DNA from 2 places in the Janthinobacterium sp. GW823-FHT03B06 genome. Region 1 is predicted to be linked to the other one. Evidence: predicted binding sites of a transcription regulator. Region 1 holds the regulator's gene; the other holds the start of a gene.

Region 1 (10,513 bases):
ATGTGCACCAGGGCGGTCACGACAAGCTGACGCCGTTTCGCGAACTGCTGGCGCTGACGGGCTTGACGGAAGAGCAATGCGGCTACATCGGCGACGACGTCATCGATGCGCCCATCCTGCGTCGCGTGGGCTTTGCCGTCAGCGTGCCGGGCGGGCGTCCGGAAGCGCAGGGCCTGGCACACCATGTGACGCAGGCCGGCGGCGGCCGCGGCGCGGTGCGCGAAATCTGTGAATTCCTGCTGCGCGCCCAGGACAACTATGCGCGCGTCATGGCGCCGTTCCTGGAGTGAGGTGCGCCTTGCCGCCAGTGACCTATGAAAGAGTGAAACCCTATGCGTAAGCCAGGAGGCGCCCATCGCTGGCGCATGATTTTTACCCTGCTGGGCGCGGTCGTCGTCGCGCTGGCCAGCTTTTGGCTGCTTGAAGTGATGAACAAGAATGGCCAGGACATCAAGGCCAGCAAGAATTTGGGTGAGCCCGACTATTTCATCACCAATTTCAGCCTGGTGCGCATGGACTTGACGGGTAAGCCCAGCTATATCGTGTCGGGCAACAAGCTCACGCATTATCCGGCCGACGATTCGTCCGATATCGACCAGCCCTTCGTGCGCAAGCTCACGCCGGGCATGCCGCCGTTGAACATGAATGCGGAACTGGCGCATATCGACCAGGACAATACCCGGCTGCAACTGCACCGCAAGGTCGTGATCGACCGCGTGGCCAGTCCGAAGGCGCAGAACCTGACCGTGAGGACGGAAGCGCTGACGGTGTTTCCGGACGAAGAAAGAATGGAAACGGACGTGCCTGTCGATATCCTGACGGGCGCCTCGCGCATCAATGGTATCGGCATGAAGGCCAATAACGCCACCGGCGTGGTGGAAGTGCAGAATGCCTTGCGCATGGTCCTCCCGCCGAAACCGCGCCCGGCCGCGGCGGCAAAATGACAGAATGAAACAAGGAAACCATACTATGAAGAACATCTTGCTGTTGAGCGTATTTTCTCTGGCCCTCATGGGCGTGGCGCATGCCGAGAAGGCCGATTCCGAGAAGGAAGCCGTCATCACGGCGCGTAGCGGCCACGTCGATGACGTCAAGCAGATTCGTACCCTGACGGGCGACGTCGTGCTGGTCAAGGGCACGCTGACCATGAAGGCGGGCCGGGCCCTGATCACGGAAGACCCGCAAGGCTACCAGTTCATCACCTTCTGGGCAGATCCCGGCAAGCTGGCCACGTTCCGCCAGAAGCGCGATGGCGCCGGCGACCTGTGGGTCGAAGGCGAAGCGGAGCGCGTGGAATACGACAACAAGACGGAAGTGGTGAAACTGTTTTCCAAGGCCAAGCTGACGCGCCTGGAGGGCACGAAAGTGACCGATGTGGCCAATGGCGCCTTCATCTCGTATGACAGCCGCAAGGAAGTATTCAAGATGGAAAATTCCGACAGCGGCACCAGCACCTCCGATGGCGGCAGCGTGCGCATGGTGATCCAGCCGAAGACCAAGGCGCCCGCGGCGGAGAGAGCGCCGGCCACACCTGTGCCAGGAACGAAATAATGGACAATACCCGTTGCGGCAGCACCCTGATCGTTCGCGGACTGCAGAAAACCTATGGCAAGCGGCAGGTCGTGCATGATGTCTCGCTGCAAGTCGAATGCGGCGAAGTGGTGGGGCTGCTGGGCCCGAACGGCGCCGGCAAGACCACCTCGTTCTACATGATCGTCGGCCTGGTGCCGTCGGATGGCGGCAGCATCGACATCAGCGGCGTGGACATTTCCAGCCTGCCGATCCACCGCCGCGCGCAGATGGGCCTGTCGTATCTGCCGCAGGAGGCGTCCGTGTTCCGCAAGCTGACGGTGGAAGACAATATCCGCGCCGTGCTGGAAATCCAGACCGTCGAAGGCCGTCCTTTGAAGAAGGCCGAGATCGAGGAACGCCTGGATAAACTGCTGGCCGACTTGCAGATTGAAAAGTTGCGCGAGAACCAGGCGCTGTCCCTGTCGGGCGGCGAGCGCCGCCGCGTGGAAATCGCCCGCGCCCTGGCCACCGATCCCCGTTTCGTGCTGCTCGACGAACCGTTCGCCGGCGTCGACCCGATCGCCGTGATCGAGATCCAGCGCATCGTGCGCTTCTTGAAGGAGCGCAATATCGGCGTGCTGATCACCGATCATAATGTGCGCGAGACGCTGGGTATTTGCGACCGTGCCTACATCATCAACCAGGGCTCGGTACTGGCGTCGGGACGCCCCGACGACATCATCGCGAACGAGTCGGTACGCCGGGTCTATCTGGGCGAACACTTCCGCATGTAAGCCAATGAAACAATCATTGCAGCTGCGCACTTCGCAGCACCTGGCACTGACGCCGCAGTTGCAGCAATCGATACGCCTGTTGCAATTGTCTACTCTGGAATTGCATCAGGAACTCGAGCAACTGCTGACGGACAATCCCTTGCTCGAGCGCCTCGACGATCCGCTCGACCGTTCGCTGCGCCTGCTGTCCGACGGGGCCTTGAGCTCCACGGCCGCGCCGGCCGAAGCGCCGCCCCAGCCGCCAGGCCAGGAGGCGCCCGCGGCGCCGGCCGAAGCGGAAACCTTTGACGGCGAGGCGGGCGAGGGCCCGGCCGCCGCGGATGGCGGCGACAGCGACTGGAGCGAAGCGAGCCGGGGCAAGGCGCCCGACGACGAAGATTCCCGCCCGCAACTGGAGGCCCATCACTGTACCCTGCGCGAACACCTGATGGAGCAGATGCGCGTGACGGTGCTCGAATTGCGCGACCGCGCGCTGGTCGAGCTGATCATCGACGCGCTCGACGACAATGGCTACCTGGAAGAGTCGCTCGACGACATCCTGGCGCGCCTGCCGGAAGAGCTGGAAATCGATGCCGACGAGATGCGCACGGCCTTGTCGCTGCTGCAAAGTTTTGATCCGCCCGGCGTGGGCGCGCGCAATGCGTCCGAATGCCTGGCGCTGCAAATCAAGCGCTTGCCGCACATCGCCATGGTGACGCGGCGCATGGCCCTCGTCATCGTGGAAAAGCACCTGGCCTGGTTTGCCCAGCGCGATTTCAACAAGCTGAAAAAAGCCCTCGATTGCGACGATGAAGACTTGCGTGAAGCGCAGACGGTAATTCGCCAGTGCAACCCGCATCCGGGCGCCGTGTTCGCTGCGGACGTGTCCGATTACGTGGTGCCCGACGTCGTCGTCAAGCGCGCGCGCAATGGCTGGCAAGTGACCCTGAACAACGACGTCATGCCGCGCCTGCGCGTCAACGCCATGTACGCCAACTTGCTCAAGCAGGGCAAGGGCGAGGGCGCCATGGGTGCACAGTTGCAGGAAGCCAAGTGGCTGATCAAGAATATGCGCCAGCGCTTCGACACGATTCTGCGCGTGGCGCAGGCGATAGTAGAAAGACAAAAGAACTTTTTTTCGCATGGGGCCGTTGCCATGCGCCCCCTTGTGCTCCGTGAAATAGCTGATACACTGGGTTTACACGAGAGTACTATCTCGCGGGTAACAACTCAAAAGTACATGCTGACCCCGCACGGCATGTTCGAGTTGAAATATTTCTTTGGTAGCCACGTCGCCACCGAAGCGGGGGGCGAAGCGTCATCGACGGCGATACGGGCATTGATCGTGCAACTGACAGGAGCAGAAGACCCTAAAAATCCTTTATCCGACAGTAAGATTGCGGACATGCTGGGGGAACAAGGCATGGTGATTGCGCGACGTACTGTTGCCAAATACCGGGAAGCGTTAAAAATTCCGCCAGTGAGCCTGCGTAAGTGTTTGTAAGTTTTTTTCGGTTCCTCTGCGGGCCGGATACGATGGACCGCACGAACCCGATCATCTTTAGGAGTGTGTATGAATCTCACCATCAGCGGACATCATCTCGAAGTGACACCAGCCATCCGTGAATACGTACAAACGAAGCTGGAGCGCGTGAAACGTCATTTCGATCAAGTTATCGATATCGCCGTGATTCTGACCGTGGATAACCTCAAAGAGAAAGAAAAACGTCAAAAGGCCGAAGTCAACCTGCGTCTGAGTGGCAAAACTGTCTATGTGGAAAGCCTGGCGCACGACCTGTATGCCGCGATCGATACCCTGATCGACAAGCTCGATAGGCAAGTGATGAAATACAAAACCAAAGTGCAAGGGCACGGTAAAGAGGCGATCAAGCATCTGCCAGACAGTTCGGAAGAAGAATTCGCCCCCGCCTAAGCGGCCCGCGACTTTCAACCGGCTGTGATCAACTAAGGGCGCACATTGCGCCCTTTTTTGCGTCCAGCGAAACGCAATGTTCGCCGCGCAGGCGCTAGAATGTTTGCACTTTCACTTCTTTCCTGCCTGCCATGAGCGACCTCGTCCAGATTTCCATCCGCCACCGCACGGGCCACATCGTGCTCGACCGTCCGAAAGCCTTGAATTCCCTGTCGCTGGAGATGGTGCGCGCCCTGAGCGCGGCCTTGCTGGCCTGGCGCGACGATCCGCAGGTGGACGCCGTGGTGATCCGCTCCAGCAGCGAAAAAGCCCTGTGCGCGGGTGGCGACATCCGTTTCTTTTACGACGCGGGCCTGGCCACGCCGCAGGGCGGCAGCGCCTTGCTGGAAGATTTCTTTACGGAAGAATATGCTTTAAATCATCTGATTCACTTCTACCCGAAACCGTATATCGCCGTCATGGATGGGGTGGTGATGGGCGGCGGCATGGGCGTGGCGCAAGCGGGGCCCGGCAACCGCCTGCGCATCGTCACGGGCCGCACGCGCATGGCTATGCCGGAAGTCAATATCGGCCTGTTCCCCGACGTGGGCGGCAGTTACTTTTTATCCCGTCTGGCGGGTCAGCTGGGCCTGTACCTGGGCTTGACGGGTTTGACGATCAACGCGGCCGACGCCCTGTACACGGGCCTGGCCGACGTGTATCTGCCCGAGGCGCAGATGGGGGCGCTGCTGGCCCTGTTCGAGTCCACGCCGGGCGAAGGCTTGCCGGTCGCCATCAAGGCGCTGGCGGCGCCTTTCCAGGCCGAGGCGGGCGCTTCCCCCCTGGCCACGGCGCGCGCGGCGCTGGACCGCCACTTCAGCGCGGGTTCGGTGGCCGCCATCATGGCCTCGCTGGCGCAGGATGACGGCGCGTTCGCGGCGAAGGCGCTGGCGGCCATGCGCCTGCGCTCGCCCTTGATGATGTCGGTGACCCTGGAGTTGCTGCAGCGGGGCGCCCACCTGGGCGTGGCCGATTGCCTGCGCATGGAGCGCACGGTGGTGCGCCACAATTTCGAACATGGCGAAGTGCTCGAGGGCGTGCGCGCGCTGGTGGTCGACAAGGACAATGCGCCGCGCTGGCAGCCTGCCAGCCTGGACGGGGTCGACGCGGCCATGGTGGCGCGTTTCTTCGCCCCCGTCTGGCCGGCGCAAGCCCATCCGCTGCGCCACCTCGACTGATTAAGAACGCTCGCGGTGGCGCAGCACGACTCTTTCTTTGGGGCCGAAATACTGCGCCAGCCGTTCCGCCATGTACACGGAGCGGTGCTGGCCGCCCGTGCAGCCCAGCGCCACCGTCAGGTAGCTGCGGTTGTCGGACTTGAACGACGGCAGCCATTTCTCGATGAAGGCGCGAATGTCGGCCAGCAGCTCCAGCGCGCTCGGTTGCGCGTCGAGGAAGGCGATCACGGGCGCGTCGCGGCCGTCGAGCGGGCGCAGGGCCAGGTCGTAATAGGGATTGGGCAAGGCCCGCACGTCGAAGACGAAATCGGCATCGAGCGGCACGCCCAGCTTGAAGGCGAACGATTCGAAGAACAGGGTCAGCGGCGCGCGCTCTGAGGCGACGATATCCTTGATCCACGCGCGCAGTTTGTTGGCGCTCAGGTCCGAGGTATCGATCACATGGCCCAGCTGTTCGATGGCCGACAGGCGTTCGCGTTCTTCCGAGATGCACTCGATCAGGGTGCGGCGGCTGGCCGGATTCTGGTTCGGACGCAACTCGTGCGACAGCGGATGGCTGCGCCGCGTTTCCGAGAAGCGCGCCACCAGCGAATGCGTGGTGGCTGTCAGGAACATGACCTTGACGTCATGCCCCTGGTCGCGCAACAGCGCGACATTGTGCGGCAAGCTGACGAGCGATTCGGCGCTGCGCGCATCGACGGCGACGGCCAGTTGCGGCGTGCCTTCGTCGAGCAAGGTTTGCACCAGGCTCGGCAGCAAGGCCGGCGGCAGGTTGTCGACGCAATAGTAGCCGGTATCTTCCAGCACATTGAGCGCGACGGATTTACCGGAGCCGGATATTCCGGTGATAAGGACGATATGCATAGCCCGATCATACAATAAAGACCGGCACCGCGCTCCCGATGCAATTATCTTTACAAATTATTGCAATTTGGGCTGTGATATTTCTTTGCTGCACGCGCCAACAATGCTGTCGGATTACGCGGGGCCTTGCCCCACCTCGGCGGCCCCGCTAATCCGACCTACGTTGCTAATCGCCGCTCATGGCGAGGCGTTGCCGTTCCATGAACTCCTGCAAGGTATCGATGCCGCGCAGTTGCAGAATCGTGTTGCGCACGGCCGCTTCCAGCAGGACGGCGATGTTGCGGCCGGCGGCGACGGGGATGACGACCTTGCGCACGGGCAGACCGAGTACGTCTTCCGTGGGAAACAGGAAAGGCAGGCGCTCGACTTCCTCTTCCAGCGCGTTGCGGCGCACCAGATGGACGATCAGTTTCAGGCGCATCTTGCGGCGCACGGCCGTTTCGCCAAAGATGGCCTTGATGTCGAGCAAGCCCAGGCCCCGCACTTCCAGCAGGTTTTGCAGCAGGGGCGGGCAGCGGCCTTCGATCATGTTCGGCGCGATGCGCGAGAATTCGACGGCGTCGTCGGCCACCAGGCCGTGGCTGCGCGAAATCAGCTCCAGCCCCAGCTCGCTCTTGCCCAGGCCCGAATCGCCCGTGATCAGCACGCCCACGCCCAGCACGTCCATGAACACGCCATGCATGATGATGCGCTGCGCCAGTTTTTTCGACAGGTAGACGCGCAGAAAGTCGATCACTTGCGCGGCCGGCAGCGGGGTGGAGAACAGGGGGATGTTTTGCTCGTCGCAGATGGCGAGGATGTCGGGCGGCGTTTCCAGCCCTTGCGCGATGATCAGCGCGGGCGGACCGCCGGCGATCAGTTCGCCGATCACGTGGGTACGCGTGTTGACCTTCAGGCGCTGATAGTAGTTGATTTCCTGGTGACCGAAGACCTGGATGCGGCCCGGATGGATCAGGTTCAAGTGGCCTACCTGGTCGGCGGCCGACGAGACGTCGCCCGAGATCAGGCGCTCGCCGCCGGGGAAGCCGGCGAACCAGCCCAGTTGCAGACTTTCACGATTATCGTCGTACAGGCGTTGTATCGTCAGCGGCGTTTGCAACATGGCAGTCTTCTTCAGGAGTGGAGGAATACCTGAAGTTTAACCCGCCGCTTGCAGACTGGGTTGCCAATTGACGATGCGCGAATGCACGGATTTCGGTTCCGGATCCGTGGCCAATGCCGTACGGAAGGCGTCATCGGAAAACATTTCGGCGATTTCCGACAGGATTTCCAGATGTTGCTGGGTGACATGATCGGGAATCAGCAGGAAAAACAGCAGATTGACGGGCTTGCCATCGGGCGACTCGAACGGAATCGGTTCGGCCAGGCGCACGAAGGCGCCCAGCGGCGATTTCAAGGTCTTGCTGCCCTTGACTCTGCCATGCGGCACGGCCACGCCATGACCCAGACCGGTCGAGCCCAGACGTTCGCGGGCAAACAGATTGTCCGAGACGGTAGAGCGGGCGATGCCGTAATTGTTTTCGAAGATCAGGCCGGCTTGCTCGAAGGCGCGCTTCTTGCTGGAAACTTCCAGATCCAGCAGGACGTTTTCGAGGGATAATATTTTGCTAAGATTAGTCATGACACTCAATGAAATGGTGCAATGCACAGAGGGCTTGCGAGCCGAATTATAGGCCTGTTTTCGCGGCCTGTAACGCCAATTCTCAACAGTATACGTCCGCTGCGGGCGCAGTGGGCGCTACAGCCAATGTGACCATCATTTTAGCAAAAAAATAACATCGGCGTGTATCGGCTATTTCTTGATTAAAAACACGCGGCGCGCCGGTTTTTCCGCCGCCGAATGCCGATTTTCCGATTTTTCAGCGTCTTTGACATGCTCTGCGGCACTACTGCAACGTTGTTTTAAAACACAGCCAACATTCCTGTTGGCATGGTTTTGGGGTGTTGCGCGGTGTTGCCTAGCGTTACTGGCGCGCGTTGCGCAGATTGCCCGGCATCGCTCCCGTGCTGAAGTTGCTGCGCCAGGGATTGATGTCGAGGCCGCCGCGGCGCGTATAGCGCGCATACACGGACAGTTTTTGCGGTTTGCATTGACGCAAAATATCAACAAAGATGCGCTCCACGCATTGCTCGTGGAATTCATTGTGTTCGCGGAAACCGATCAGGTAGCGCAACAGGCTTTCCTGGTCGATCTGCGGCCCCGCATACGCGATCTGCACGCTGCCCCAGTCGGGCTGGCCCGTCACCAGGCAATTCGATTTGAGCAGGTGCGAGACGAGTTTTTCTTCCACCGGCGCTGCATCGAGCGCCGCCTTCAAGAGCAGCGGCGAGGGCGTGTATTGCGTGATTTCCAGGTCCAGGCGGTCGAGCAGCACGCCGTCGAACTCGCCCATTTTGAGCTTGCCGAAATCTTCCTGCAAAGTCAGTTCCACTTGCACGGGCGCGCCGAAACCGTTCGACAAATCCTGCTTGAGCAGTGCCAGCAGGGCTTGCGGGCTGTCCAGCTTGGTCTGGTTGAACGAGTTCAGGTAGAGCTTGAACGATTTCGATTCGATGATGTTGGGCGAATCGGCCGGCGCGCTGACCTTGGCAATGGCCACCTGCGGCTTGCCGCGCTGGTTCAGCCACGACAGTTCGTAGGCGTTCCAGATATCGATGCCGAAAAACGGTAATGTACCGTGCAGTTCCAGCTCGTCGCGCTTGCCCTGGCGCGGAATCGGAAACAGCAATTCCGGCGCGTAATCGGTGCGGTAGGCGGAGCTTTTGCCCAGCGGGGATTGTTCGGCGAGGTCGTTGGTGGTGGTCATGGTCGTGTGGCGTGAATTCAGTCAAGCACGCATGGTAGCCTATTTCGGGGTCAGACCCGTCGGGTCTGACCCCAGCTTGTTCGCCTGGGTTAGAACTAACCTAAAAACAGCTTGTAGACGGGATTGCTGCTCTCATCCCAATAACGGTAACCGAGGGTATCGAGGAAGCGGGCGAATTCTCCCATTTCATCGGGCGGCACTTGCAGGCCGATCAGGATGCGGCCCACGTCGCCGCCCTGGCTGCGGTAATGGCACAGGGAAATATTCCAGTTCGGCGCCATGCTGTCGAGGAAGCGCATCAGCGCGCCCGGGCGTTCGGGGAATTCGAAGCGGTACAGCAGCTCGTCCTGCGCCAGCCGGCTCTTGCCGCCCACCAGGTGGCGGATATGCGACTTGGCCAGTTCGTCGTGGGTCAGGTCGAGGGTCTTGAATTCGTGTTCCTCGAAGGTCTTCGCCAGCACGCTGGATTCATGCCTGTCGGCAATTTGAATGCCGACGAACACGTGCGCGGCTTTTTCATCGCTGATGCGGTAGTTAAATTCCGTCACGTTGCGCGCGCCAATGAGCGAACAGAAGCGCTTGAAGCTGCCCCGCTGTTCGCGCATGGTAACGGCGAACACGGCTTCGCGGAATTCGCCCAACTCGGCCCGTTCCGCCACAAAACGCAGCCGGTCGAAATTCATGTTCGCGCCGCTGGCGATGGTGACCAGGGTTTCATTGTTGACGGGGTGCTTGGTCAGGCTGGCCCGTTCCACATAGGCCTTGGCGCCGGCGATGGCCAAGGCGCCGGACGGCTCCAGAATGCTGCGCGTATCCGTAAACACATCCTTGATGGCGGCGCAGATGGCGTCCGTGTCGACGGTGATGATTTCATCGACATACGCCTGCACCAGGCGGAAGGTTTCCTCGCCGGCCAGGCGCACGGCCGTGCCGTCGGCGAACAGGCCCACGTCGTTCAGGGTCACGCGCTCGCCCGCCTTCAGCGAGCGGGCCATGGCATTTGAATCGACGCTTTGCACGCCGATGATCTTGATGTCGGGGCGAATCTGTTTTACGTAGGCAGCAATGCCGGCGATCAAACCGCCGCCACCGATGGGGGCGAAGATGGCGTGGATGGGGCCGGCGTGCTGGCGCAGGATTTCCATGCCGATCGTGCCCTGGCCGGCGATCACGTCCGGGTCGTCGAACGGGTGCACGAAGGTCAGCTTCTGTTCCTTTTCCAGGGTCAGCGCATGGTTGTAGGCATCCGTGTACGACTCGCCGTGCAGCACCACTTCCACGTTCACGCCGCCGCGTCCCTTGACCGCCTCGACCTTCACCAGCGGCGTGGTAGTGGGCATGACGATGACGGCACGGCAACCCATGCGGGCGGCCGACAGGGCCACGCCCTGGGCATGGTTGCCGGCC
Region 2 (10,513 bases), on a different contig from region 1:
GGCACCAGCGTGTTGAAGTAAGGCGCACGAATGCGGACAAGACTACATAAGAGACGTCCTGTCCAGGCTTGTCATGCGCCGCAGTACCCCGAATGCCGACAGGATTACATCGATCAGCCGCGTCAAACCGGCCTGCCAGACGCAGTGCGCCTGGCAGAAAATCCTGTCCCCCGTTGTCGGGTTGTCGTACTGATGAATGCCGGTGGAACTACATCCAGAGCCGATGCGTCGGCAATGTTTCACCAATCCTTGTCATCACCCCCTATACAATAGAAGAAGAGCATAGCGATGAAAAACGAAGAATACGAAGTTCTGCATACCGAAGGCAGCCGTCCCGTGAAAATGTGGACGCGTGGCGTGCCCGTTGAAGAAGCGGCCAAAAAACAATTGCGCAACACGGCGACCCTACCGTTCATCTACAAGCACATCGCCGTCATGCCCGACGTCCACCTGGGTAAAGGGTCGACCATCGGCAGCGTGATCCCTACCCTGGGTGCCGTGATTCCGGCGGCAGTGGGCGTCGATATCGGTTGCGGAATGATGGCGGCGAAAACCACGCTGACGGCAAATGATTTGCCCGATAACCTGGGGCCGCTGCGCAGCGCCATCGAGCGCGCCATTCCGCACGGGATGTCGCCGAAGACGCGCGGTCACCGCGGCCGCGACGAGGGTTCCTGGCAGACGCCGCCCTCGGTGGTCGATGCCGCGTGGCTGCAGCTGAAGGATGAATTCGACGCCATCTGCCTGAAAACGCCCAAGCTGAAGAACACGAATAACTATCGTCACCTGGGAACTTTGGGCAGCGGTAACCACTTCGTCGAAGTCTGTCTCGATGAACAGGGTTCTGTATGGTTCATGCTGCATTCCGGTTCGCGCGGCGTGGGCAATGCCATCGGCACGCATTTCATCGAACTGGCCAAGCAGGATATGCGTACCCACTTCATCAACCTGCCCGACCAGGACCTGGCCTATCTGGCCGAAGGCACGCGGCATTACGACGATTACGTGGAAGCGGTGGGCTGGGCCCAGCGTTTCGCGCGCAACAACCGCGAAGTGATGATGCAAAACCTGATCGCGGCCGTGCGCACCGTCATCCATAAGCCGTTTCAGACGCATGTGGAAGCCGTCAACTGTCACCATAACTATGTGCAGAAGGAGCACCACTTCGGCAAGGACGTACTGGTCACGCGCAAGGGCGCCGTCTCGGCCCGCGCCGGCGAACTGGGGATCATTCCCGGTTCCATGGGCGCGAAGAGTTTTATCGTGCGCGGCAAGGGTAATGCGGACAGTTTCCATAGCTGCAGCCACGGTGCGGGACGGACGATGAGCCGTACGGAAGCGAAGCGGCGCTTCAACCTGGACGACCAGATCCGCGCCACGCAAGGCGTGGAATGCCGCAAGGATGAAAACGTGATTGATGAAATTCCAATGGCCTACAAGGATATCGATGCGGTGATGCTGGCACAGCGCGAGCTGGTCGACGTCGTGCATATCCTGAAGCAGGTCGTTTGCGTCAAAGGTTGATAGAAAGAAAGTACAGATGATCGAAATTGATGGAGCGCAAGGTGAAGGCGGCGGACAGATTTTGCGCTCGGCGCTGAGCCTGTCCATGATCACGGGACAGCCGTTCCGGCTGACGAATATTCGCGCGGGGCGGGAAAAGCCCGGCTTGCTGCGCCAGCATTTGCTGGGCGTGCAGGCAGCGACCGCCATTTGCGGGGCGCGCACGACGCCGGTGGCGCTGCGCGCGTCGAGCCTGGAATTCGTGCCTGGCCCCATACGCGGCGGCGATTACCGCTTTGCCATCGGCAGCGCCGGCAGCTGCACCCTGGTGTTGCAAACCTTGCTGCCGGCTCTGCTGCATGCGGATGGGCCGTCTACCGTGCGCATCAGCGGCGGCACGCACAATGCCATGGCGCCGCCCGTGCATTTTTTGCAGCGCGCGTATGGCCGCATCCTGGAACAGATGGGCGCCGAGGTGGAGATTACGCAGCAGCGCTATGGCTTTCATCCCGCAGGTGGTGGCGAGGTGCTGGCCACCGTGCAACCGTGCCAGCGTTTGCGGCCTATTTCACTGCTGCAGCGCGGCGAGCGGAAGGCCGGGTATGCGGAAAGCGTGGTGGCGGGCGTGCATGTGAACGTGGCGCAGCGCGAGCTCGAGCGTGTAGCCGACGGCATGGGCTGGAGCGGCAAGCAGCTGCGCCTCGTCGGCTTGCCGGCGGAGCAGGGACCGGGCAACGTCCTGTTGCTGACATTGGAACATGAGCACGTCACGGAAGTATTTACGTCGTTCGGCGAAAAGCACTTGCTGGCCGAATCCGTGGCCAAGCGCCTGTTGAACGAGGTGCGCGCCTATCTCAAGACGGACGCGGCCGTGGGCGAGCACCTGGCGGACCAGCTCTTGCTGCCGATGGCGCTGGCCGGCGGCGGTAGCTTCAGTTGCAACAAGGTGTCGCAGCATGCGTTGACGAATGCGGACGTGATTGCCCGCTTCTTGCCCGTGCGTATCACTTTCGAGCAGCAGGCGCGGGGCAGCATCTGCACGGTGGCCGCCGCCTGACGCGCGCGGTGACACAATCGCTGTTGCAGCTGTTCCAAATTGATACATGGGCGGCCCGATGTGGGGCATATACGCATGGCATGGCATTTGCTCTTCTTGAGATATTCACTAAAAAAACCAAGGAGACCAGCATGACCTATTCCATCCGTACCCTGCTCGGCGTGGCCGCCGCCGGCGCCGTTGCCCTCACCTCCCTGCTGACCTTGCCGCATGCCTATGCGCACGGCAATGTCACGCCGCAAGGCGTCGACACCACGGGCTTGCCCAAGGTGGGCGACAAGTGGCTCGAGCAAAACCCGTATCGCGGCAACAAGCTGGCCCTGACGGTGGGCACCTCGGCCTATAACCAGAATTGCGCGCGCTGCCACGGCATCGAAGCCATTTCGGGCGGCATCGCGCCGGACTTGCGCCAGCTGGACCGTGATTGCTTCGGTATCAAGAATGAGACAAAGAAACAGGCGTGCTACAAGGAAACGGATAATTATTTCCTGGCGACCATCCGTCACGGTAAAGTGCGTAATGGCGCCGTGTACATGCCGCCGTTCGAGGGCGTATTCAACCAGGAAGCGATGTGGGCCATCAAGACCTACCTGGAAACCCGCCGCGAGTCTAATTAGGTCGAACTGATAACGAAGGAGTCCCATGCGTTCATTTCAACTCCGGGGCACGCGCGCAATGCTGTCGCTCGCCTGCCTGGCGCTGTGCGCCGCCGCGCCGGCGCGTGCCGACTGGCAGAAAGTACAGCAGTCGGGCAGCCTGAAAGTGGCTGTCTATAACGAGTTCGCGCCGTTTTCCGACAAGGGCGTGGGTATCGATATCGACATTGCCGAAGCGCTGGCGAAAAAGCTGGGTTTGAAACTGAGCTTGCTGCCATTTCCCGCCGGCGAAAACCTCAACGACGATTTGCGCAATATGGTGTGGAAGGGGCATTACCTCGGCTATGGCCCTGCCGACGTGATGCTGCACGTGCCGGTCGACAAGAAGTTGATGGCGGATAACGACAAGGTCGAGATCTTCGCGCCGTACTACGTGGAAACCGTGCGCTTGGCGCGCAGCGCGCAAGCCGTGCCGCAATTCGATGGTGTCGCCTCGCTGGCTGGCAAGCGCATCGGCGTGGAAAAGGTGTCGATCGCGGCCATGCTGATGCTCGGGGAAGACAATGGCAAGTACCGCGACGATGTGTGCATCTTCGATACCGCCGCCGAAGCCTTGCAGCAATTGCAAGCAGGCAAGCTCGACGCCGTGCTGGCCAACCGTTCGGAAATCGAGTCGGTGCTCAAAAGCGATCCCGCTTTCCCCTTGAGCGAAGTGGCGTTCGCCCGCTTGCCGCGTGCCGGCTGGGCCGTGGGCCTGGCCGTCAGCAAGCAACAGCTCGACGTGGCCAAGTTACTGCAGGCGGCCATGAACGAGATGGCGGCCAGCGGTGAATTGAAAGCCATCTTTGAGAAGCATGGCGTGAAGGAAGCGCGGCCCTGATTTAGCTTGCTCTCGTTGAAAAGCCCGCGCATCTTCCGATGCGCGGGCTTTTTAATTAGAAGGAATACATGGCGCTGACGCCTAACAACCAGTTGCGCCCCGGCGCCGCTTCATAGTAGCGCTTGTTGCTGTCGCCGACGATGACGGAGCCCACGTAGGTCTTGTCGAAAAGATTGTTCAGGCGGGCAAACTCCTTGAAGCGCCAATTCCCTACGTTTTGTTTGGCGTTGAAGCGCGCATTGAACACCGTGTAGCCGGGCGCCGGTTTTTCGCTGTTGCTGTCTTCCGCGTAGACCTGGTTGCTGGCCACGCTTTCCACTGCCGCGCCGAAACGGTCGAGCGTGTCTTTCCAGGCCAGTTCCGCGAACAGGTTAGCGCTGGGCACGCCCGGCAAGCGGCTGCCTTCGCGTACGCTGCCGAACGCCCGGTCATACACGGCGTGCAGGCTGGTCAGCGCCACTTTTGTCGTGAAACCGTACGGCAAGCTGGAGTCCAGCGACACTTCCATGCCTTGGCGTAAGGTCTTGCCCGCATTGCGGTAGCTGGTGCGCCCGCCGCTGGAACTGTCGACCACCAGTTCATCGTTGGCCTTGATCTGGAACACGGCCGCGTTCACATGCGTGTTGTTCGCGATCCTGGCCTTGATACCCGCTTCCAGGTTGGTGCTGGTGGCCGGTTTCAGCTGGTAATTGAAGCCGCCGCCCGTGCCCGAGTAAAACAGTTCGTTCAGGGTGGGTGCTTCGAAACCGCGCGCGGCGCTGGCGTACACGTTGACGTTGGGCGTCAGTTTATACAGCAGGCCCAGCACCGGTGTCGTGTGGCTGAACTCCAGGCTGCCGCTGTCGTCGCCATTGCCGAGGAAGCGGTCGTTGACCGACACTTTCATCTTGCTGTAGCGCACACCTGCGCTGAGCAGCCATGGCCCGCTCTGCCATTCTGTCTGGATATACGGATCGAGGCTGGAGACGACATCCTGCTCGTCGCGGCGCAGCTTGCCCTTCACGCCAAACGTGTTGCCGATGTAATTCTCATAGCCGGTGCGATCATCGCTGGAGCGGCCATAGTCGATGCCGATGGTGGTGCTCAGCTTGCCGCCTGCCAGCTGGTTCACGTGCAGCCAGTTGGTGTCGATGCCGTAGAACTCACGCTGGAAGTCGACCACGCCGCCCGAATGGCTGGCTGGCGCCTGGAAACCCTTGGTAAAAGCCTGGTACTGGATCACGTCGCGGTTGCCGCCGTAGGCCGTCACGTGCAGGCGGTTTTCGCCAAACGATTGTTCATAGGTGGCGCCGATTTGCTGGTGGTCGATGCTCTTGCGCGTGTTGTAGCGTTCGGCCAGGGTGCGTTTCGGGTTTTGCGTGTCCGTCGCATCGATTTCGCCGCCGCGCGGATCGCGGGAAAACGTGGCCCAGGTGGCACCCAGAGGATCTTGCGTGTTGCCCTGGTGCAGGCTGTTGGCGACGATGGTCAGCTTGCTGTCCGCATTCGGCTTGACCGTGATCTTGCCGAACGCCTGTTCGCGCGTGGCGGCGCTGTGGTCGCGGAAGCCGTCCGTGCGGAAGCGCGAACCGTCGAGCACGTAGCCGATGCCGCCTGCCTGGCCCTGCGCCGACAGGTCCACCTTGCTGGTGCCGAAGCTGCCGCCCGTCACGTTCAGTTCGACGGACGGGGGATTTTGCCCATCCTTGGAAAACAGCTGGATCACGCCGCCTGAATGGTTGCCGTAGATGGCAGAAAACGGCCCGCGCAGCACTTCGATGCGCTCGGCCGTATCGAGGTTGAAGGTGGCAGCCTGGCCTTGCCCGTCGGGCATGCTGGCGGGAATGCCATCGCTGATCAGCTTGACGCCGCGCACGCCGAAGGCCGAGCGGGCGCCGAAGCCGCGCGACGAGATTTGCAAGTCTTGTGCGTAGTTTTGGCGGTTTTGTACGACCAGACCCGGCACGGCGGCCAGCGCTTCCGAGGCATTGACGCGGATTTGGCCGTCCTGGATGCGGGTGCTGTCGACGACGTCGATGGACGCGGGCACTTCCTGGCTGGGGTGGGCGATGCGGCTGCCGCTGATGACCACCGTATCCATGAGTTGCCCGGCGGCCAAGTCAGCGGGCTCGGCGGCAAAGACGTGGGGGGCCAGGGTGGCGCTGCCGGCGACAAACAGGCTGGCGATGGTGTTCAGGCGGAAACGATGCTGCATGCGGATTCTCCAATGTGAATAAAAGCCTGCTTGAGCGCGTGAGCGGCGCAGGTCTGCATAGTTGTATCAAGCAATATGCCTGCCATGTCTCCATTGGTGGGCGGAAATTATACGCGTGTCAGTGGCACGGCGTTTGCATGCAGCAATTATCAGATGCGCCGCTACCGCGCGCTTTTCCTGTGTTTTGCCATTGAAAAGGTGATTATGCCCAACTTCTTCCCGCGCTTGCGCCAGGTGTGCTGGCTGCTGCCGGCGCTTGCCAGCACCGCCCTCCAGGCCGCTCCTTTTGCCTATGTCCCCAATGAAAAATCGGGCACCGTGAGCGTGATCGACACGGCGACCGACCAGGTCGTGCGCCAGATCGCCACAGGCAAGCGTCCGCGCGGCATCGCCGCCGACCCCACCGGGCGGCAATTGTTTGTCACCGATGCGGCCAGCAGCGCCTTGCTGCTGATCGATAACGAAGCTGGCGCACCAGTCCGCATGGTGGCGCTGGGCAAGTCGCCCGAAGGCGTGAGCGCCTCGCACGACGGTCGTTACGTGGCCGTGGCCGTCGAGGAAAACAATAGCGTGGCCTTGCTTGATGGCCAGACGGGCGTCGTGCTTGCCGATATCAAGGTGCAGGGACGCAACCCGGAACATGCCGTCTTCAGCCCCGATGGGCGCTGGCTGCTGGTCAGTGCGGAAGAGGCCGAGCAAGTCGATGTCATTGATGTGGCGCAACGCCGCCAGGTCGCGTCCATCGCCGTGGGCTTGCGTCCGCGCGGCATCGGTTTCAGTCCGGATTCGGGCCTTGCCTACGTGGCGTGCGAACTGGTCAATGCTGTCTACGTGATCGATATGACGGCGCGCAAGGCCATCGCCACCATTCCAGCAGGTAAGAATGCGAATGGCATCGTCGTCCATCCCGGTGGCAAGCAAGTGTATGTATCGAATGGCACGGACGGCACGGTGATGGTGATCGATACGGCCAGCAAGCAGGTGACGGCCACCATTCCCGTCGGCAAGCGCCCATGGAACATGGCCATCACGCCCGACGGGGCCAAGCTGTACGTGGCCAATGGCCGCTCGAACAGCGTCTCCGTCATCGATACGGCCAGCGCGCGCAAGGTGGCCGATATTGCCGTCGGCGAATTGCCATGGGGCGTGGTGATTCGGTAGCGTTACAGGAACAGGTGTTCCAGTCTGGTACACCTGTTCCATTGTGCAGCGGCGACGGGCCGCAGCAGCAGGGCTGGCCCGGATTGGAACAGGATGCCTTCACTTTGTTCAAAACGCAAACAGGCCCGCTCCCGCGGCTCAAGCCCGGGCATGCGCCGAAAAGCGCACCGGTATTGAGGCCGCGCCCTTGCAACAAGGGCAAAAGCGGCTAAGTTTGTAGTGGGATGGCGAGCTGGCACGGCATTTGCGGAAGACTGCGTGTACTCACCCCATCTGTACCAGGACGTTTGATTTTAATTAAGTAATTCCATTCTAATTAACCCGATAGAGGACGACATGAATCTCGCAGACATCAGCAAACTGGGCGTAGCCAATCCCTTCAAACAACGCTATGACAATTACATCGGCGGCAAATTCGTTGCACCAGTAAAAGGTGAATACTTTCCTAACATTACGCCGATCACGGGCTTGCCGTTTTGCGAAATCGCCCGTTCCACGACGGAAGACGTCGAGCTGGCGCTGGATGCCGCGCATGCCGCCAAGGAGGCCTGGGGCAAGACTTCGCCCGCCGAGCGCGCCAACATCCTGAACCGCATCGCCGACCGCATCGAACAGAACCTGAGCTTGATCGCGACGGCGGAAACGATCGATAACGGCAAGCCGATCCGCGAAACGATGAACGCGGACATTCCGCTGGCCATCGACCATTTCCGTTACTTCGCCGGTTGCATCCGCGCGCAGGAAGGTTCCGTCGCGCAAATCGATGCGGAAACCTATGCCTACCACTACCACGAGCCGCTGGGCGTCGTGGGCCAGATCATTCCGTGGAATTTCCCGATTCTGATGGCCGTGTGGAAACTGGCGCCAGCCCTGGCCGCCGGCAATTGCGTCGTCCTGAAACCGGCAGAGCAAACCCCCGCTTCCATCATGGTGTTGATCGAGCTGATCGGCGACCTGCTGCCACCGGGCGTGTTGAACATCATCAACGGTTTCGGCCTGGAAGCGGGCAAGCCGCTGGCCTCGAGCAAGCGCATCGCCAAGATTGCCTTCACGGGCGAAACGGGCACGGGCCGCCTGATCATGGGCTACGCGGCGCAAAACCTGATTCCCGTCACCCTGGAGCTGGGCGGCAAATCGCCGAACATCTTCTTTGAAGACGTGATGGATGCGGACGACGAGTATTTCGACAAGTGCCTGGAAGGCTTTGCCATGTTTGCGCTGAATCAAGGCGAGGTGTGCACCTGCCCATCGCGCGTGCTGATCCAGGAATCGATCTACGAGAAATTCATCGAACGGGCCCTGAAGCGCGTGGCCGCCATCAAGCAGGGCAATCCGCTCGACTCGTCCACCATGATCGGCGCCCAAGCGTCGCAGGAGCAGCTGGAAAAAATCCTGTCCTACCTCGACATCGGCCGCCAGGAAGGCGCCGAAGTGCTGGCTGGCGGCGAGCGCAACACGCAGGCGGGCGACCTGGAAGGCGGCTATTACGTGCGTCCGACCGTGTTCAAGGGGCACAACAAGATGCGCATCTTCCAGGAAGAAATTTTTGGACCGGTCGTGTCCGTGACCACCTTCAAGGATGAAGCTGAAGCGCTGGCGATTGCCAACGATACCTTGTACGGCCTGGGCGCCGGCTTGTGGACGCGTGACGGTTCGCGCGCCTTCCGCATGGGCCGCGCCATCCAGGCGGGCCGCGTGTGGACCAATTGCTATCACCTGTATCCAGCCCACGCCGCGTTCGGCGGCTACAAGCAATCGGGTATCGGCCGCGAAAACCACAAGATGATGCTCGACCACTACCAGCAAACGAAGAACTTGCTGGTGAGCTATAGCCCGAAAGCGCTGGGCTTCTTCTAAACCGGCAACAGGCGCCGCGCCCGTAGTCCAGGCGCGGCGCGCAGAAAGGGATGCCATGAGTGCAGCAATTGCCAGGGTGGTCGCCACCGATGCGGCGCTGGAAATGATGGACAAGTTGCGCCAGCGTCACGGCCCGCTGATGTTTTTCCAGTCGGGCGGCTGCTGCGATGGCAGTGCGCCCATGTGCTACGCGCTGGGCGAGTTCGATGTCAGCGATACCGACATCTATCTCGGCAATTTGAATGGCGCACCGTTCTACATGGGACTCGAGCAATTCGAGTACTGGGAGCATACCCAGTTGATTATCGATGTGGTCGATGGCAATGGCGGCATGTTTTCACTCGACAACGGCACGGGCAAGCGCTTTTTGACGCGCTCGCGCCTGTTCACCGATGAAGAGTGTGCGCTGTTGCATGCCCAGCCGCATGAGCACCGCAAGACTTGACACACATACTAATAAAACAGAGGGAGATGATTGTGCAGAAAAAAATCATGGGGATACTCATCGGTTTGGGTGTGGCATCGCTGGCCCAGGCGGCCGATGTGGGCAATGTCACCACCGCCATGCTCGACAGCACGGCGAAGAATCCGTCCAGCGTGCTGTCGTTCGGCATGGGCACGCAGGGCCAGCGCTATTCGCCGTTGACGCAGATCAATGACAAGACCGTGGCCAAGCTGGTGCCGGCCTGGTCGTTCTCGTTCGGCGGCGAAAAACAGCGGGGCCAGGAATCGCAGCCGTTGATTCACAACGGCAAGATGTTCGTCACGGCATCGTATTCGCGCATCTTTGCCGTCGACCTGAAAACGGGCGCCAAGCTGTGGAAATATGAGCATCGCTTGCCGGACGGCATCATGCCCTGCTGCGACGTGGTCAACCGCGGCGCCGCCCTGTACGGCAACCTGGTGATCTTCGGCACGCTCGACGCCTACCTGGTGGCGCTGGACCAGAATACGGGCAAGATCGTCTGGAAGGAAAAGGTCGACGACTATGCGGCCGGTTACTCGATGACGGCGGCGCCGCTGATCGCCGAAGGTTTGCTGCTGACGGGCGTGTCGGGCGGCGAATTCGGCATCGTCGGCCGGGTCGAGGCGCGCAACCCGATGACGGGTGACCTCGTGTGGAGCCGTCCGACGGTGGAGGGCCATATGGGCCACCGCTACGACAAGGACGGCAAGGCCATCGATAACGGCGTGTCCGGTACCGTGAACAAGACCTGGCCGGGCGACCTGTGGAAAACGGGCGGCGCCTCGACGTGGATGGGCGG

The links. The regulator sigma-54, encoded in region 1, starts transcription at its own class of promoters, with help from an activator protein. The targets are predictions, from matches to a motif close to TGGCANGNAANCTGCTTT.
Region 2: pedF (cytochrome c-550 PedF) is a predicted target of sigma-54. The motif match lies at 2,637-2,654, and genes of this name have one in related genera.

The regions. Positions count from the first base shown of each region.
Region 1 covers NZ_JBXAJE010000003.1:189,653-200,165, reverse strand. Annotated here, with positions in the region: gene AC1RBA_RS11910 (KdsC family phosphatase) at 1-290, shown strand, start outside; gene lptC (LPS export ABC transporter periplasmic protein LptC) at 333-944, shown strand; gene lptA (lipopolysaccharide transport periplasmic protein LptA) at 970-1,551, shown strand; gene lptB (LPS export ABC transporter ATP-binding protein) at 1,551-2,306, shown strand; gene AC1RBA_RS11890 (RNA polymerase factor sigma-54) at 2,311-3,789, shown strand; gene hpf (ribosome hibernation-promoting factor, HPF/YfiA family) at 3,859-4,218, shown strand; gene AC1RBA_RS11880 (enoyl-CoA hydratase/isomerase family protein) at 4,350-5,435, shown strand; gene rapZ (RNase adapter RapZ) at 5,436-6,299, opposite strand; gene hprK (HPr(Ser) kinase/phosphatase) at 6,466-7,401, opposite strand; gene AC1RBA_RS11865 (PTS sugar transporter subunit IIA) at 7,438-7,920, opposite strand; gene queF (NADPH-dependent 7-cyano-7-deazaguanine reductase QueF) at 8,264-9,106, opposite strand; gene ilvA (threonine ammonia-lyase, biosynthetic) at 9,202-10,513, opposite strand, start outside.
Region 2 covers NZ_JBXAJE010000016.1:3,673-14,185, forward strand. Annotated here, with positions in the region: gene AC1RBA_RS27680 (RNA-binding protein) at 1-16, shown strand, start outside; gene AC1RBA_RS27685 (RtcB family protein) at 289-1,524, shown strand; gene rtcA (RNA 3'-terminal phosphate cyclase) at 1,541-2,560, shown strand; gene pedF (cytochrome c-550 PedF) at 2,692-3,177, shown strand; gene AC1RBA_RS27700 (substrate-binding periplasmic protein) at 3,203-4,036, shown strand; gene AC1RBA_RS27705 (TonB-dependent receptor family protein) at 4,092-6,230, opposite strand; gene AC1RBA_RS27710 (beta-propeller fold lactonase family protein) at 6,435-7,391, shown strand; gene adh (aldehyde dehydrogenase) at 7,728-9,248, shown strand; gene AC1RBA_RS27720 (DUF779 domain-containing protein) at 9,304-9,693, shown strand; gene AC1RBA_RS27725 (PQQ-dependent methanol/ethanol family dehydrogenase) at 9,741-10,513, shown strand, end outside.